Regions from separate parts of the Pedomonas sp. V897 genome, predicted to be linked through region 2. Evidence: riboswitches for the same ligand, from Rfam matches in the RefSeq annotation. Region 2 holds a riboswitch; the other holds the start of a gene.
What was found. Region 2 has a riboswitch for cobalamin ahead of ACSJJU_RS10625 (DUF1636 domain-containing protein). Riboswitches for the same ligand answer to the same signal wherever they lie in the genome.

Region 1 (5,773 bases), on a different contig from region 2:
GCACGAAAAAGGCCGCAAGCGTGCGGCATCCACCGCAGCCACGGCCCGATTACGTCGTTGCCGATGGGCGCGGCCGTTACGGGCGCCGCTCCTTGCCCTTGTCTTGCGAGCCGCGCGTCTCCGCTGACGGCTTTTCGCCTGCCTGTCCGGCGGCGGCCTTGTCCCGGTCGGGGTGGGCGACGTGATCCGTCTCCGCATGTTGGTCCGAGGGCCGGAATTCGCATTCGGTCGGCTGTACCCGGGGGCCGTCCACCACCATCGACACCGGATCGCTGGCCGGGAAGGACTCCTCGATCGCCTCGTCCAGCGCCTCGTCGGTCCGCTGCTCCTGCGCCGCGCCGCATGCCTTGTCCTGCGTCTCCTGCTCGGATTGTTTCTTGTTCGGGTCGGCGGACGAAGGGGTCATGTTCTGCATTGTGTTACTCCATCCTCAAAACCGGAACGGCTCCGGGGCCCTGCCCCGCGCGCTCCGCTCCTATTGAGGAAACCCGCCACCGGCGCCTTCTGTTCCGCTGTTCCGGCGGCAGCGGCGTCTCAGCGCCCCTCGACCGTCACCGTCCCGGTCAGGCTGAGGCGCCCGGAGGCCACATCCATCACCCGCACGCACAGAACGGGCGGCGTCAGATCGCTGCTGACGAGCATGGTGGCGGTAATGCCGTCGTAGCGAAGCAAGGCGGGGTCTGCGAACAGGCGGCGCGGCACCTGCACCTCGACCGTCGTGCCGCTGAGGGTAGCCGGGAAGTTGGGCACAGTGGTGAGCACAGGCAGCGCCCCCGGGCTGGCGGGCGGCCCCTCCTCGATCCTGAGGCCGAACGGGCCGCAGCCCTTGCCCGGCGCGGCAACAAACCAGTGCGGGTGCCAGCCGCCCGAGAGCTGCTGGTTGCCCACTGTCTCCACCAGATCCGGGTGGCTGACGAGGCCGAGGACGAGAAGCCCCCGCCCATGCGGAAAACCGCCCACGGCGGAATCGGCGCTTGTCGGCCACAGGTAGGCGAACATCTGGCTCCCGCCCAGCTGACCCGTGGGACCGGGCCTGCGCACGCCCGCCTCACCGCGCAGGGTCATGCGGAAACGCACCACGTCCGTGCCGGCCCGCACTTCCACCGAGCGGATATCGAAGGAGGGATCAATTACCTGATTGTCGGGCGACGTCAGTGCATCCCCGAGGGCAACCCCGCCGAGACCGAGGCCCGTCAACAGGATTGCAACGGTCGCGAAGCGGTTGGCATGCATGACGGTCCCCCTTTCCTTTCGTCAATAAAACGAAAAAGAGACGCGATTGCTCCACAGGACACTTGCCGGTCCTGTCGGGGGCCGGAACAGGGATACGGGGCGGCGCGGCCACCCCGTATCCTGTCACGACAACAGACCGTGCCGCCTGTGCGGCGCGGCCCGGTCTACTCCTGCTGGTTCCGGTCCTGCTTCTGGCGCTGTTGCTGCTGACGTTGCGGTTGCTGGCGCTGCTGCTGTTGCTGCTGCCGTCCGCCGCGCTGCTGCTGATTGCTCTGATCTTTCTGGCGTTGATCTTGCTGGCGTTGATCATCCTGGCGCTGGTTTGCCATTGGTCATCTCCATGTTTCAGCCACGCCCCCAAGCGGTCAACGGCAGCGGGTGAAACATGTTCCGCGCACGCCTCTCGCAGAAAAAAACGGGGCGGAGGGACACTGTCCCCCCGCCCGGGATGGACCGCCCAGCGGTCCGGCCCTGATTTCGCGTCAGTAGCGGGCGCGCAGACCAAGATACACGCCGCGCCCCAAGGTGCCGTAGCCGCGGATCACCTCGTAATCCACGTCGAACAGGTTATCGATGCGGCCATAGACCTCGAGCCCCGGCGTCAGGGCATGGCTCGCCCGCACATCGACCAGCGTGTAGCCATCGAGCCGGTTGGCGTTGCCGGGGGAGTCGTAGCTGTCGCCGACCATCACGAGGCTGGCGGAAAAATTCGTCCGCGCGGTCGCCGCCCAGTTCACCGAGGTCTGGAAAATGTCTCGCGCCCGGCGGGCGAGATCGGTGTCCGTCACCCTGTTCAGCGGCTCGAGCCAGGTATAGTTGGCCTTGATGACCAGCGCGTCGACGGGCTGCAACAAAAGGCCCAGCTCCACGCCCTTGAACGAGGCGCGCCCCACGTTGTCGTAGTAGCCGTAGCGGCCGGGGCCGCACATCAGGTCGCCCCCGGTGCACGGCACATAGTCGATCTGGTTCTTCAGCTTCTGCTCGAACCAGGTGGCACTGACCCGGATGCGCCCGTCCACGAAGCCCTGATCGAACCCCGCTTCCCAGCCGTCGCTGGTCTCCGCCTCGAGGTCCGCGTTTCCATAGGCGCTGTAGACCTGATAGAGGCTCGGGGCCTTGAAGCCCTCGCCCCAGTTGGCGCGCAGCAGCGTATCGCTCTCCTCGATCTGGTAGGCCCCGGCCACGCGGAAGGTGGTGTGCGCACCGAAGGTGTCGTGATCATCACGGCGCACGCCCGCCGTCAGGGTGAGGCGTTCGAACAGCGTGGTCTGGCCCTGGGCATAGACGCTGTGCGTATCCACATCCGCCTTGAGCGGCTCCAGATCCCACTGGCCGATGTTGCGGATTTTCTGCTTTTCCGTCTCCGCCCCGAACGTCAGCTCCGTTGATGCGCCGGCGCGCAAGGTTCCCTGATATTCGAAGCGGCGGATCTGACCGCGCGTGTCGTTGGTCTGGATCTCCGTCTCGAAATCCGCGCGGTCGTTGCGGCTGTAGCCCACGGCGAAACGGTTGGACAAGGCGCCGCCGAAGGCATCCACGGTCAGGCCCGCATAGCCCGAGAACAGTTCGCTTCGGTTGCGGTTGTCCATGTCGGCGAAGGTATAGAGCGGCGGCGGGAAGCCATCGTATTCGGCGCGCCCGCGATTGTAGAGCCCCTTGAGGTCGAGGCGCACATTCTCCGCCAGCCTTGCCCCCAGGCTGCCCAGCACGGCCCAGTTGCGGTAGCCGTCCTTCTCGGTGTTGCCGTCTTTCTTGTCGGCGGCAGAGATACCGTCCGTGTCGTAGACGCTGGCGGTGAGCGATCCGGTCAACGCCTCGCTGCCGCCGGAGACGGTGCCCGCCGCGCGCCAGCTGTCAAAGCTGCCGCCCTCGACCTGCGCCTCCGCATGGAGACCGGGCTGGCCCGCCGTGGTGATGATGTTGACGACGCCGCCGATGGCATGGCTGCCGTAGAGGGTCGACTGCGGCCCGCGCAGCACTTCCACCCGCTCGATGCCGGTGGTCACGAGGTCGCTGATGTAGGCCGTGGCCGCCGGGGTCGAGGGATCGTTGATGCGCACGCCGTCGATCAGCACCACCGTCTGCTCGCCGCCGACGCCGCGGATGAACAGGCTCGTCTGCGCGCCCGGGCCGCCGCTGCGCACCACGGTGACACCGGGGATCTCGCGCAGTGCGTCGGTCAGCATGGCCTTCTGGGTGGCCCGAATATCCTCGGCAGTGAGGACGGAGACCGACGTGCCGGTGAGCGCCAGCGGCTGTTCGGTGCGGGTCGCAGAGACGATGATCTGACCGAGGGGATTGATCGGTTCCTCGGCATATGCGGCCGACGCGGCGATGCAGGCAGCGGCAGCGGTGGACAGAAACAATACAGGACGGGGCGACATGACATACCTCCCAAACCGTCATCTTCAGTCTGTCAGGGAGGCTGCTGCCGGACCGGCACAGGCGCGCGGCCATTGTCCCGGCCGCATTCCGGAAACCCGGCGCCGCAACCCTGACGGTTGATGTCGCCGTTCCGGAAGAACCCGTCGCACACCGCTCATCCCGGCAGCATGCAAGGCGACGACAACAGGCAGGTCTCCTGGCTTCCGGGTCGTCGCGTGCGCCTTCTGCCTTCCCAGTTTCCCAGTGGCTTCGTCAAAGGCGGCGCTCGCCGGTTACAGTTGCGGGGACAGCCGTGGACTGGAGGGCAAGCCCTCGCACCACGTTCCCTTTTAATCCCCTCTCGGGGAGCCTGTTGCGGGCCCGAGGGCTAGTCTCCGGCGCACGGATCGTCAAGAGGCTCCTTGCCGGCAGCGGCGCGCCTAAGACCTCACCATGCTGGACTTTTCCCGTCAGCGCGCCAGATTGCGGAAAAGACAAGAACAACCAAAGAAGGATCGCCGTGCCTGATGTCCGTACCGGCGCACGCCAAGCCCCCGCTCACGCCCCTTCTCTCTCCGATCACCGGCCCCACCCCTGTTCCGCCAGTGCCTCTCCGGCCGATGGCGCGCCCGATGAGCCGTCATCGGAAGAGGACAGACCCATGACGTCCGGTGACGACGAAGATGCGCCGGTTTTTGCGCTGGTGAAGGAAAGCGGCATCGATGGCACCCGGCGCGCGCTGTATGTGGTGGTGGAATCGACACGGGGAGAGACGTTCCGGCTGGATTTCACCCCCGGCTGCGTGCCGCTGACCGTCGCGGCCCTGTCGGCGGAACTGGGGTTTCTGCAACGCCGCCGCGCGGGCAGCGCGCCCGAGCCGGTGCAGCCGATCATCGCGGAATCCTGCCAGCTGGGAGAGACCGCCGACGGAACGCCCCTCCTGCTGGCCACGATGGAAGGCGGCGGCGAATTGCCCTTGCAGTTGAGCCTGTCCGACCTTACCCAACTCGCCCGGGACATCGCCGCCTACACCCTCAGGAAAGACCGGCCGGATCGCTGATCCCGGGTCTGCGTCAATGCGCCGCCAGACATCGCCACAGGAATGCCTTGCCCCCCTGGCATTCCCTTTACTCCTCTGGTTTAACTTGCCAGAAGCAATCTTGCTGGAAGAATCGAAACCTGGACCATGTCCCTCCACCCCCCGACCTTTTTCATGGCCGCCCTGCTTGTGCTGGGCCTCATCAGCGGGCTGCTGGCGCTGGCATGGCTCCAGAACCGTGAGGTCAAGGCGCTGGCCTGGTGGAGTCTCTCCTTCCTGCTGGCGGCGGCCGGCTTTGCGGGCATGTTGATCGGTGGGGAAAGCGTGCGCAACCCGGTGCGGGAAGTGTCCAACGCCGTCATTCTCGTCGGCTATGGCCTGTCGTTCATGGCGTGCCGGCAGTTCAACCAGCGCCCGACACGCCTTTGGGTGGTCTTCGGCGGCAGCCTGATATGGCTGTTCTGCTGCTGGGGGATCGACCTGGATGCACCGGCGCGGATGAAAATGGCCGCCCTGCTGTGCGGCGTCTACACCTTCGCCATGGCGTACGAGCTTTGGTTCGGCGCACCCATGCGCCTGCTCGCCCAGCGGGCCGCCGCGCTGCTGTGCGTGTTGCATGGCCTCTATTTCGCGCTCCGCTTCATCGGCGGGCCGGCGCTGCTGCGCTCCATCCCCTCGGTCGAGAATGTGGACAGCACCTGGATCCTGCTGCTGTCCGTCGAGACCCTGGTCTACGCCACGAGTTTCAGCTTCCTGCTCGTCTCCATGGCGAAGGAGCAGATCGAGGCCCGCCATCGGCAGGCAGCCCTGCAGGACCCCCTGACCGGCATCGCCAACCGCCGGGCCTTCAAGGAAGGGGCCGAGCGCCGCCTGCGCGCCAATCAGCAGGCAGGGCGCACCAGCAGCATCCTGTTGATGGATCTGGACCACTTCAAGGCCATCAACGACAAGTACGGCCACGACGGGGGCGATCAGGTTCTGACGGGCTTCACCGCGCTGGTGAGCAGCCTGCTGGAGCCGGACGATCTGTTCTGCCGCATGGGCGGCGAGGAGTTCGCCTTATTCCTGTCCGACACGTCGACGGATCATGCCGTCGATGTGGCGGAGTCGATCCGCGCCCTGCTCGCGGTGCGCGGC
Region 2 (5,773 bases):
CCAGCTGATGCACCATAATGGTTCCCAACTCCCGCCCGTCAGCCCGGTATCCCACAACGCCGCCAAGCGCATGGGCAAGCAATTGGTGCCCAAAGCAGATGCCAAGCACCGGAACCCTGGCCTCCACGCAGCGGAGCAGCCATTGGCCGAGTTGCTCGCTCCACGGTGCCCTGTCGCTGACCATGGCATGCGACCCTGTCACCACCACGCCGGCAACCGAGGCCGGCTCTGGCAAGTCAGGCGCTTCGCGCGCATCCACATGCGAGACATCGCACGTCAGGCCCAGACCTTCAGCAATCCAGTCATGAAAATCACCGATCCGGGTACGTAGGTCTGCAAAGGTCTCGCCAGCGCGAACGATGATAAGGGCTCTGGACATGGCAACGCTCCTGACAGGGCCGATCAGACAGGTCGAACAGGCCTCTTGCGCCAGGATAGCAAACCTGAAAAGAAGCAATAATCGCCGCCGAACTGCAAAGACTTGTTCCTCATGCGCATAAATCATGATGTCGCGCTGTTGCCCGATATGGCCCTGTTCGCCCAAGTGGTGGAGGCGAGCAGTTTCTCCGAAGTCGCCAGAAAGCGCGGCATGACACCCTCTGCCGTCAGCCGCTCGATCGCGCGGCTTGAGCGCGCCACCGGCACCCGCCTGCTGCATCGCACAACCCGAAAGCTGAGCCTGAGCGAAGCGGGCACAGAGATGTACCAGCATTGCCGCGACATGCTGGATGCCGCCCGCTCGGCTTTGCAGGTCGCGCACCAGCGCGAGATGCGACCTGCCGGAAAACTGCGCGTGAGCAGTCCGCGTGCCCTTGGGCGCTTTTTTGTCCATCCCCACATCGCCCCGTTTCTGCGCACCTATCCAGACGTTGATGTCGAGCTGCGGCTGGATGACCGCCCTCTCGACCTTTATGATGGCGATATTGACCTGGCGTTTCGGGTGACGGATGATCCGCCGGCCAGTCTGATGGGCCGCAAGCTGTTCCGGATCGAACATGTCATCTGTGCAACGCCGGCCTATCTCGACCAACACGGCCGCCCACAGCACCCTCGAGACCTGAAAGGTCATAGCTGCATTGCCTTAAGTCGGGCCGTTGACGACTCCCGCTGGCGATTCACCCGGGCCGGCAAGACGATCAGCGTGGATATTGAGGGTCGTTATACAGTCAATCACGCCGGTGTCCGGCTTGATGCGGTCTTGAGCGGGATAGGCTTCGGCAGCCTGTCGTTCTTCATGGCCAGGGACGCGTTAGAAGCAGGCCTGATCGAACAGGTATTGCCCGCCTGGGCCTTCAAGACCAACTATCACGGCGACGTCTGGTTGCTGTATCCGCCGACCCGCTATCTCCCTGCCAAAGCGCGATGCTTTATCGACTTCATTGCTGAGCGCCTTCAGGCCTGACCTTCGCAAGAAAACCCAACCGGCCTGCCGCACAAATCCGCGTAGAACGGCCAAACGGGTTGACGGCAAAGCGGCAATATTCATATGACCCCACGTGCAACAGGTTTCCCCTTTGGGGAATGAAAACGGGAACGGGGTGTAAATCCCCGGCTGTCCCTGCAACTGTGAGCGGCGAGTCTGCGGTCATGAAGCCATTGGGAATTTCTCCCGAGAAGGCGACCGGCACGGCGATGACCCGCAAGCCAGGAGACCTGCCTGTTGTCGTCGTCTATCGGCCGGCCAGGGACTGCCGGACGAACGGGACCTCCCCGCATGACGGCATGAGCGCCCTTTGACCTGCTGCCACGTGCAGCAGCGCGAGGGGCATCTGTTGTGAACCATGGCCTGCGCTCTCCCGCAGGCCGACGGGAGAGGCAATATGCTCACCCCAGTTGATGATGTGGCGGCCGTTGTCGTGTGCAACACCTGCCGCTTCGCCAAGGATCAGCCATCCGACGCTGCTGGCCGCCGCGGCGGGCGGGTGCTGGCAGACACCTTGCGCGGCGTCCAGCAAACACGTCCCGAATACGCCGCTGTCGCCATTCAGGAAATGCCCTGCCTGTTCGCCTGCAGCGAGCATTGCACCGTGCATCTGCGGGCGCCGGGCAAGATCGGCTATGTGCTTGGGCGCTTCAACCCAACGGCCGAGGATGCCGCCGCCATTCTCGACTATGCCGTCCGCTACGCCGCCAGCCCCGAGGGCGTGGTGCCCTACAAGGACTGGCCCGAAGGCGTCAAAGGCCATTTCATCACCCGCATGCCTCCAGCCGGATTTGTTGCAGAATGACCCTGTTTCCTGATCGCGCCGCGTTCGACGCCGCGCTGGCCGCGCTTCCTGAACCGGCTGCAATGGCCATTGAGAGCGCGCGTGCGCACCAGAAAAGTCTGTGCAAGCCGGAAGGCTCGCTCGGACGTCTTGAAGACATCGCCGTGTTCATGGCGGGCTGGCAGGGAACGCCGCACCCCAGGCTGCGCCGCGGCCAGACCATCGTCTTTGCCGGCAATCATGGCATTGCACGCTATGGCGTCAGCGCCTTTCCGCCCGAACTCACCTGCGGCATGGTCGAGAACTTCGAGCGCGGCGGTGCTGCCATCAATGCGCTCTCCTTGACGGCAGGGCTCGACTTTAAGGTGGTGGCGCTCGACCTTGACCGCCCGACGAGCGACTTCACCACCGGCCCTGCCATGAGCGAATCCGAGACGCTGGCTGCGCTGTCGGCAGGCGCTGCGGCGGTTGAGGACGATCTCGACCTGCTCGTCATCGGCGAGATGGGCATCGCCAATACCACTACCGCCGCCGCGCTCGCCTGTCTGGTTTATGGAGGCGAACCGGCCGAATGGGTCGGGCGTGGCACCGGCATCGACACGGCAGGTGTTGCGCGCAAGACCGACGTGGTCGAGCGGGCCATGGCAGTGCATCGCGAGACGCCGCGCACGGCGCTCGACCTGCTGGCGGCAGTGGGCGGACGCGAACTGGCCGCCATGGCGGGCGCTGTGCTGGGCGCGCGGCTGAAGCGCATTCCGGTCGTTCTCGACGGCTTCATCTGCTGCACCTCGATCGCGCCGCTGGTTATGCAGAATTCTGACATTCTTCATCACTGCATTGCCGGGCACCAGTCGGAGGAGCCGGGGCATGGCCGGGTGCTGAAACACTTTGGTCTGTCGCCCCTCCTGCGCCTGAACATGCGGCTGGGCGAGGCGAGCGGCGCTGCTGTTGCGACTCTCCTGATCCGAGCAGCGCTCGCCACGCATACGCAAATGGCAACCATCGAGGAGGCCCTCGCCGGTGCTGCGCCGCGCCCGCGGGTTGCCGAGCCGGCCGAATGACCGCAGCGCCATCCGGTGCCTGTTCTCCCTGGCCGCTCTGGCTGCTGCGCCATGGCACGCCGGTTGAAACCGGTGTGCTGCTCGGCTGGACCGACGTCCCCCTGTCCGGCAAGGGGGCGCAGGCGGCCGAGGCGCAAGCCGGGCGGCTGGCGCAACAGGGCATCCAGCGGATCATCACATCCGACCTGACCCGGTGCCGGGAAACGGCAGCGGTCGTGGGAAAGCACCTTGGCCTGCCGGTGATGGACGATGTGCGCTGGCGCGAGGTGAACTTCGGCCTGTGGGACGGGATGGCCCCCAACGCGCTCCCGCAGGACAGCCTCTCACGGTTCCAGACGGACCCGGACCTCCACCCGCCGCCTGGCGGGGAGCGCTGGCAGGATTTACGACTGCGCGTGGGCGAAGCACTGGAGGCGTTGGAGCCGCAGGCGACGCTTATTGTTGCTCACGGCGGCAGCATGAGGGCCGCGCTTTCGATCCTCCTCGACTGGCCGCTCGATCACTGCTGGGCAGTTGATCTGCCCTATGGGATTCTGGTCCGCCTTAACCTGTGGGAGACGTGCCCGCGCACCGCCCAGCTGACCGGGCTTTTTCGGGTGGAGGATGGGCTGTGACAGCAAGTGCCCCGACAAGTACGGGTATCAAGCTTCATCTGAAGCAGGCGATGCTGGCCATTCAGTTCATGACGCGCGTGCCCCTGCCCGCGCTTGACGTCTCCGCCGCTGATTTTCAGGCGGCCATCCGCTGGTTTCCGCTGGCGGGTCTCGTCGTCGGCAGCGCCGTCGCCCTCGCCTTTACACTGGGAAATCTCATCAGCCCGTGGCTCGCCGCCCTTGCAGGCGTTGCCGCATGGGTGTGGGTGACAGGCGCGCTCCATCTGGATGGCCTTGGCGATCTGGTGGACGGCCTGGCGGCAAGCCATGGCGACCCAGACAAGCTGCGCGCCGTCATGAAGGATCCGCATATCGGCAGCCTCGGGGTCAGCGCTTTGGTCCTGCAACTGCTGGCCAAGACGATCCTGCTGCACGAGGTGGCGCTTGCCCCGTACCCGCACGCCGCCATGCTGATGGCGGTGTTGCTCATCCCGGCCCTGGCCAGGATCGGGCCGCTGCTGTGGACGCTGTGGCTTCCGCCCCTGCACGCAGGCCTCGGCTCAACGTTTCGCGCAGGCGCAGGCCCGCTCTGCCTTGCGCTCTGGACCATCGGGCTCCTGGCGCCAGCCCTTCTCATCGCGCCCGCACTTTGGGCAACCGTGGGGCTGCTCGTACTCTGGGGCGTCTGGCTTAAACGCAAGCTGGGCGGCGTTTCGGGCGACTGCCACGGCGCAGGCATCGAACTGTGCGAGACCGGACTGTTACTTGCCCTGATAATTGCCAGCACGCTCTGACAGCGCAATCAGCGCGTCTACGTCCACATGCTGTTCAAGCCTTTCGGCAATGGCATCAAGCGCTTCATCCACCACAGCTGCGTGATCCGCCCCGCCTGCAACAGGACTGCCCCCAAGCAGCCGCACCCATGCGCTGCGCTGCGCGGCCTTGTTGAACAGCCCATGCACATAGGTCCCCATGATCCGCCCGTTTGCGGACATGGCGCCATCCGGCCTGCCATCCTCCAGCAGCGCCATCGGCCGCGCGGTGTCAGGGCCAATGGTCGTGCCGATGTGCATCTCGTAGCCATCAAACGCCGCATCAAGCGCCGTGCCCGCAACGGTGCGCAGCGCCTTGACACCAGCCAGCACCGTATCGACCGCCAAGAGCCCAAGTCCATTGACCTCGCCCGCCGGACCTTCGACACCGCTCGGATCAGCGATGGTGCGGCCCAGCATCTGGTATCCGCCGCAGATGCCCAGCACGCGCCCGCCGCGCCGCACATGAGCCAGGAGGTCGATATCCCAGCCTTCGGCCCGCAGGAATTCAAGGTCGGCAATCGTCGCCTTGGATCCGGCCAGCACCACAAGGTCTGCATCAACGGGCAGCGGTGTGCCGGGGCGGATCATCCGCACCTCTACGCCCTCGGTCTGGGCCAAGGGATCAAGGTCATCAAAGTTGGAGAGACGCGGCGTGATCGGACAGGCGATGACGAGCGGCTTGTCCTCGGCCACCGTTACCGGCGCGCGCTCCAGCACCACCGCATCTTCACTCGGCAGCCGGGCGACCTCGGCCAGCCATGGCACCACCCCGAAGCCGCACCAGCCGGACAGCGCCTCAATCTGGCGGTAGCCATCCTCGAACAGGGCGGGGTCGCCCCGGAACTTGTTGATGAGGAAACCCGCGATCATCCGAGCATCGGCCGGATCGATAACCGTCTTCGTGCCGACGATCGAGGCGATAACTCCGCCCCGGTCGATATCGCCCACCAGAACAACCGGCACGTCGGCGGCGCGGGCAAACCCCATGTTGGCGATGTCCCCTGCGCGCAGGTTAATCTCGGCGGGCGAGCCTGCGCCTTCCACAACGACAATGTCAGCCGACACCTGCAACCGCGCATAGCTGGCCATCACGTCGT

Region 1: it holds a riboswitch for cobalamin, as region 2 does, so the genes downstream of both, ACSJJU_RS06135 (TonB-dependent receptor plug domain-containing protein) here and ACSJJU_RS10625 (DUF1636 domain-containing protein) in region 2, are expected to answer to the same signal.

The regions. Positions count from the first base shown of each region.
Region 1 covers NZ_JBPPGG010000002.1:4,981-10,753, reverse strand. Annotated here, with positions in the region: gene ACSJJU_RS06150 (hypothetical protein) at 77-415, opposite strand; gene ACSJJU_RS06145 (hypothetical protein) at 535-1,233, opposite strand; gene ACSJJU_RS06140 (hypothetical protein) at 1,398-1,562, opposite strand; gene ACSJJU_RS06135 (TonB-dependent receptor plug domain-containing protein) at 1,716-3,617, opposite strand; cobalamin riboswitch at 3,788-3,986, opposite strand; gene ACSJJU_RS06130 (hypothetical protein) at 4,259-4,657, shown strand; gene ACSJJU_RS06125 (GGDEF domain-containing protein) at 4,811-5,773, shown strand, end outside.
Region 2 covers NZ_JBPPGG010000003.1:383,939-389,711, forward strand. Annotated here, with positions in the region: gene ACSJJU_RS10615 (glutamine amidotransferase) at 1-379, opposite strand, end outside; gene ACSJJU_RS10620 (LysR family transcriptional regulator) at 491-1,402, shown strand; cobalamin riboswitch at 1,487-1,675, shown strand; gene ACSJJU_RS10625 (DUF1636 domain-containing protein) at 1,821-2,228, shown strand; gene cobT (nicotinate-nucleotide--dimethylbenzimidazole phosphoribosyltransferase) at 2,225-3,268, shown strand; gene ACSJJU_RS10635 (histidine phosphatase family protein) at 3,265-3,882, shown strand; gene cobS (adenosylcobinamide-GDP ribazoletransferase) at 3,879-4,655, shown strand; gene ACSJJU_RS10645 (cobyric acid synthase) at 4,623-5,773, opposite strand, start outside.